Regions from separate parts of the Thalassotalea agariperforans genome, predicted to be linked through region 2. Evidence: predicted binding sites of a transcription regulator. Region 2 holds the regulator's gene; the other holds the start of a gene.

Region 1 (3,432 bases), on a different contig from region 2:
CAATTTGATATTGTTACTTGTATGGAAATGCTAGAGCATGTGCCAGATCCGCAATCGGTTGTGCAAGCCTGCGCCAAATTAGTAAAACCTGGCGGTTATGTGTTTTTTTCTACCCTAAATAAAACCATCAAATCATATCTTATGGCGATTGTCGCGGCTGAAAAACTATTAAAGTTAGTTCCTAATGGTACGCATGATCATGATAAGTTTATTAAACCATCACAACTTATCAGCTGGGCAGAACAAGCACAATTAAAGTGTATTGACGCTACCGGTATCCATTACAACCCGATAACTGAAAATCATAAGCTTGCTGCTGGTTTAGATGTTAATTACCTTCTCTGTTGTCAAAAGGTCTAATAGTTATGCCTAAAATTACCGGAGTATTATTCGATTTAGATGGCACGATATTAGATACTGCTGACGATCTTGGTGCAGCCTTAAATTTTGTTTTAACCGAGTATAACTTACCCACAGTCACCAGTGAAGCTTATCGCCCTATTGCATCTGATGGCGCCAAAGGCTTATTAGAATTAGGTTTTGGTGACAAAATAAGTGATTATGATTTTGCCACGCTTCGTCAAATGTTTCTCAATTATTATGAAGATAATATTGCTCATCATACCAAGCTATATGATGGCATTACCGAGCTTATTGATGAATTAAACGCTAAAAACATCGCTTGGGGCATTGTCACCAACAAACCTGAAGGTTTGACGTTAAAATTATTACCACATTTTCCTGAGTTAGCGCAGTCACAAGTTATGGTAGGAGGAGATTCATTAGCTGAACGTAAACCACATCCAGCCCCCCTATTATATTCACTGGATAAAATAAACGTACCTGCCCAGCAATGTTTTTATGTGGGTGATGCCCCTCGGGATATTGAAGCTGGAAATCGAGCAAATATGCCAACGATTATTGCTGGCTGGGGCTATATTTCAAACATTAATGATTGCGACACTTGGCAAAGTGATCATTTGTGTTTATCGCCAACCGATATTTTGGCCTTAATTTAGCCTAAAAATCGCACATAATTAACCTTGTTCAATTTAAGGGATTAAGTCGCAGTAAAATGCGTTATTACAAATCGCTATAACGCATTTTAAAAAATAAATTATTAATTCTATATCAATAAAAAAGTTAAAATAAAGTTTGCCTTTCTCAAAAAGTAAAATTGAAAAGCACTACTACGTTAGTGACAACTAACCCTAAAAAAAATTGAGTAAAAAGTGTGATTTTCTACGTAATTTTAACACTTGCAAAACAGTTAAAACCTCACTATCTTGTGTCTAGAAAAAAAAACAACCCAAGATGTTGTGTATGAATTGTTCAAACGGCACAATTGCTAAACAATTTGTATATAACGTAAACTTTAACCGTCTTAATAATAAAAATTATAATTAGATAAACAGGTCCTTCATGAATAGCAATCTCTTCGTAACCAAACGTAATGGCGAAAAAGAAGCCATTGATCTTGAAAAAATTCACAAAGTCATCGCATGGGCCGCAGAAGGTCTTGAAGATGTTTCTGTTTCTCAAGTTGAATTAAAATCTCATATCCAATTTTATGACGGTATTAAAACCGGTGATATCCACGAAACTATTATCAAATCAGCCGCTGATTTAATTTCGGAAGAAACACCAGATTATCAATATTTGGCTGCCCGCTTAGCTATTTTTCATTTACGTAAAAAAGCTTATGGCCAATTTGAGCCACCCGCGTTATATGGTCACGTAGTTGATTTAGTAGAGCGTGGTAAATACGATCAACATTTATTAGTTGATTACGATCAAGCAGATTTTGAAGCGATGGAAAAATTCATCGTGCATAGTCGTGATCTCGACTTTAGTTATGCCGCGGTAAAACAACTTGAAGGTAAATATTTAGTTCAAAACCGTGTTTCTGGTGAAATTTACGAAAGTGCACAGTTTTTGTATGTTCTTGTTGCTGCTTGCTTATTTGCTAAATATCCAAAATCTGAACGTTTAGCCTACGTAGAAGGCTTCTATCATGCTATTTCTACCTTTAAGTTATCGCTACCAACCCCGATCATGGCCGGTGTTCGCACCCCTACTCGTCAATTTTCATCATGTGTGTTAATTGAATGTGGTGATAGCTTAGACTCAATCAACGCCACTTCAAGTGCTATTGTTAAATATGTTTCTCAACGTGCGGGTATTGGTGTAAATGCCGGTAGAATTCGTGCTTTGGGTAGTAATATTCGTGGCGGTGAGGCTTTCCACACAGGTTGTATTCCATTTTACAAACACTTTCAAACAGCAGTAAAAAGTTGTTCTCAAGGTGGTGTTCGTGGCGGTGCAGCTACGTTATTTTACCCACTATGGCATTTAGAAGTTGAAAGCTTATTAGTACTGAAAAATAACCGTGGTGTTGAAGAAAACCGCGTTCGTCATTTAGATTATGGTGTGCAATTTAATAAATTAATGTACCAACGCTTGATCAAAGGTGAATCTATCACTTTATTTAGCCCAAGCGATGTCCCTGGTTTATACGATGCGTTCTTTGCAGATCAAGACGAATTTGAACGTTTATATACACAATATGAAGCGGATGAGTCAATTCGTAAAAAACGTATTAAAGCGATTGAGATTTTCAGCTTATTTGCTCAAGAAAGAGCAAGTACTGGACGTATCTATTTACAAAACGTTGACCACTGTAATACTCATAGTCCATTCAGACCAGAAGTTGCGCCGATCAGACAAAGTAATTTATGTTTAGAGATTGCGTTACCAACAAAACCAATGAAAGAAGTTAATGATCCAGACGGTGAAATTGCTTTATGTACACTTTCTGCCTTTAACCTAGGTGCAATTGAAAGTTTAGACGAATTGGAAAGTTTAGCTGATTTAGCCGTACGCGCGCTTGATAACTTATTAGATTATCAAGATTACCCTGTTCCAGCGGCATATACGGCAACAATGGGCCGACGTACTTTAGGTATAGGTGTTATTAACTACGCTTATTACTTAGCTAAAAATGGGGTTTATTACTCAAATGGTAGTGCCAATAATTTAACCCATCGTACCTTTGAAGCGATCCAGTACTACCTATTAAAAGCATCAAACAACTTAGCTAAAGAACAAGGTGCTTGTCCTTTATTTAATGAAACACGTTTATCACAAGGTATTTTACCAATCGATACTTATAAAAAAGAAATCGATAAAGTAACAAATGAACAGTTACATTTAGACTGGGAAGGTTTACGTGAAAGCATTAAACAACATGGCGTACGTAACTCTACAGTTTCAGCATTAATGCCATCAGAAACCTCATCACAAATCTCTAATGCAACTAACGGTATTGAGCCTCCTCGTGGTTTGATCAGTGTAAAAGCCAGTAAAGATGGCGTGTTAAAGCAAGTGGTTCCTGAATATAAACGATTAAAGAATAACTACGAGTTATTATGG
Region 2 (3,432 bases):
ATTTGATAAAGCCACTTTTTGCTAATAAATCATGAGTTACACCACTGACGGGTTTAGCCGAAGGTGTATTTTTTGTTAATAAACGCTCGATATAACGCGCCATCACATCCACTTCCACATTCACTTTCGTGCCTGCTTGATAACTGGCAATAATGGTTTCTTCAGCTGTATGTGGCACTATTGTTAAACGAAATTTATCTTGCGTTAAACCATTAACCGTTAAACTGACACCATCAATGGTAATAGAGCCTTTTTCAGCAATATAAGGCGCAATGTCGTCTGACATAGATAGCCAATAATCACAGCTATTACCTTTATTTTCAATGGCGGTAATTTCTGCCACAGCATCAACATGGCCCGAGACAATATGACCACCAAAACGTGTGGTTGGTAACATGGCTTTTTCAAGGTTGACCTTTTGCCCTACCTGATAATTAGCAAAGCCAGTACGTTGTAGTGTTTCGGTTGAAACATCAGCGCTATAACTTGTGCTATCAAAAGCAACTACAGTCAAACAAATACCATTGGTGGCAATTGAGTCGCCTAACTTAACATCATCCATGGCTAACTTACCCACCGCCACGGTGATCCTAGCACCTTCACCATTAATATTAATGGCTTTAATTTGACCTATCGCTTCAATAATTCCAGTAAACATTCTCTATTCTCATTCTGGCAAAATTAATCTTTTACCTAGTTAAAAGTCGCCGTTATTTTTAAATCGTTACCCAGCATAGTAACGTTTTTAAAACGTAATGTTTTTGCTTGTGCTAACTGACTGATCGCTGGCATAGCAAGCAAACTTTTGCTGTCAGCACCTAATAATTTCGGCGCTTGATATAAGATCAACTCATCAACTAAATTTTGTTCGATAAAAGCGCCAGCTAAACGATTACCTGATTCAACAAGGATATCATTAAAACCACGCTCAGCTAATAAAGATAATAACTTAGCTAATGCAATATAACGCTGATTATTTTGCAAAACCGTCGGCACAGTAACTTGTTCAACAAAACTTGGCCATTGCTGACTATCGTCAATTTTCTCTCGAATAATTAATATTGGTGAGGCAATTTGAAAAATAGCCAGATCAGGCGTTAATCTGTTTTTAGAATCAATAATTACTCGAACCGGTTGACGTAAGTCCGCTTCAATAAAATTCGGATCAGTTAATTGTGAATAACGCACATTCATTTTAGCATTATCGGTTATTACCGAATCAGCGCCAGTAATAATAGCGCAACTTTGGGCGCGTAATGCTTGCACATCGGCTCTGGCTTTATCACCAGTGATCCACTGGCTTTCACCTGATGCCATCGCGGTTTTACCATCAATACTCGCAGCTAATTTACAGCGAACATAAGGTAAACCTGTTTCCATTAATTTAATAAAGCCTAAATTTAACGCTTTAGCATCGGCTTCTAATAATGGTGCTGCGGTTTCAATACCTGCATCTGCTAGCATTTTTAAACCACGACCAGAAACTTGCGGGTTAGGATCAACCATGGCAGCAATTACTTTTGTAACACCGGCATTAATTAACCCTTGGGCACATGGTGGTGTTCTACCGTAATGCGAGCAAGGCTCTAAAGTAACATAGGCTGTCGCGCCTTTAGCTAATTCACCGGCTTGTGCTAAGGCATTCACTTCCGCATGACCAGCCCCAGCTTTAAGATGAAAACCTTCACCAACAATTTTTTCATCTTTCACTAAAACACAGCCAACGCTAGGATTGGGTGACGTTGTACAACGTCCTTTTTGTGCAAGTTTTATCGCGCGTGCCATATATTGATGATCAGCAAGACTAAAGCTCATAATATACGGCTCCATAAAATCGACAGGTATACTCAATATTTAATCGTTTAATCATCATCACCTAAGCGCGCAATTTCTTCACCAAATTCACGAATATCTTCAAAGGAACGATAAACCGAGGCAAAACGAACATAAGCAACTTTGTCTATTTTTTTCAACGCTTCCATGATCAAGTTACCTAACATTTCACTCGATACTTCACGTTCGCCAGTGGCACGAATTTCTGATTTTAAACGGTTAATCGCCTTTTCAGTTAACTCAACACTAACCGGACGTTTCTCTAATGCCCTGACTAAGCCATTACGCAATTTATCTTCATTAAAAGGTTCACGAGAACCATCACGTTTAATGATACGAGGCATCACAAGCTCTGCAATTTCAAAGGTTGTAAAACGTTCACGACAAGCTGAACATTCGCGTCGACGACGAATTTGATGACCATCGGCAACGAGGCGAGAGTCAATTACTTTCGTTTCTGTTTCTGAACAAAATGGGCAGTACATTGCAGCTCCTGATGTGAGGCAACTTAAGTATGAGTATCAATATATAAATTTACGGCAAAAAAATAGCCGCAATCAATGCGGCCATTTTAAACTATTTATTCAGGAAATATCACTGCTAAGCATAAAAAATTAACCGCAGTGTTAGTTCTCAAATATTAAGCGTATACAGGTAAACGAGCACAAATTTCTTTTACGTTTTCACGTACTTTTGCTTGTACTGATTCATCAGTAATATCGTCTAAAATATCACAGATCCAAGACGTTAATAGCTTAGTATCTTCAACTTTAAAACCACGACGCGTGATCGCTGGTGTACCTAAACGTAAACCTGAAGTAACAAACGGTGAACGTGGGTCATTTGGTACTGAGTTTTTGTTTACAGTAATGTGTGCATTACCTAAAGCAGCATCAGCATCTTTACCGGTAATATCTTTGTCGATTAAGTCTAATAACAATAAGTGGTTTTGGGTGCCGTTAGAAACAACTTTGTAACCACGTTCTTGTAATACTGCTACCATCGCTTTAGCGTTATCTAACACTTGTTGTTGGTATACTTTAAATTCTGGTTGTAATGCTTCTTTGAAAGCAACTGCTTTAGCAGCAATTACGTGCATTAAAGGACCACCTTGGCCACCAGGGAAAACAGCTGAGTTTAATTTTTTATAAACCGCTTCGTCATCACAACCTGAAATAATTAAACCGCCACGTGGACCAGCTAATGTTTTATGCGTTGTGGTAGTAACAACGTGCGCATGTGGTACTGGGTTAGGGTAAAGACCCGCAGCAACAAGACCGGCAACGTGTGCCATATCAACCATAAAGTAAGCACCAACTTGGTCAGCAATTTTACGCATACGTGCCCAGTCAACAATACCAGAGAAAGCAGAAAAACCGCCGATGATCATTTCTGGTTTATGCTCTAATGCTAAACGCTCAATTTCAGCGTAATCAATGTCGCCTGTTTCAGGGTCTAAACCGTATTGGATCGCTTCGTAAGATTTACCTGAAAAGCTAACACTAGCACCATGTGTTAAGTGACCACCATGAGCAAGGCTCATACCTAGTACTTTTCCACCTGGTGAAACTAACGCTTGGAAAACAGCAGCATTGGCTT

The links. Region 2 encodes NrdR, which represses ribonucleotide reductase genes. Its sites were predicted from a motif close to AAACACNANATNTNGTGTTT; they were not measured.
Region 1: nrdA (class 1a ribonucleoside-diphosphate reductase subunit alpha) is a predicted target of NrdR. The motif match lies at 1,306-1,325, and genes of this name have one in related genera.

What each region holds. Positions count from the first base shown of each region.
Region 1 covers NZ_JBQMWH010000002.1:13,242-16,673, forward strand. Annotated here, with positions in the region: gene ubiG (bifunctional 2-polyprenyl-6-hydroxyphenol methylase/3-demethylubiquinol 3-O-methyltransferase UbiG) at 1-360, shown strand, start outside; gene ACSLUO_RS03295 (HAD family hydrolase) at 366-1,019, shown strand; gene nrdA (class 1a ribonucleoside-diphosphate reductase subunit alpha) at 1,423-3,432, shown strand, end outside.
Region 2 covers NZ_JBQMWH010000001.1:408,978-412,409, reverse strand. Annotated here, with positions in the region: gene ACSLUO_RS01880 (riboflavin synthase) at 1-658, opposite strand, end outside; gene ribD (bifunctional diaminohydroxyphosphoribosylaminopyrimidine deaminase/5-amino-6-(5-phosphoribosylamino)uracil reductase RibD) at 694-1,815, opposite strand; gene nrdR (transcriptional regulator NrdR) at 1,863-2,318, opposite strand; gene glyA (serine hydroxymethyltransferase) at 2,474-3,432, opposite strand, start outside.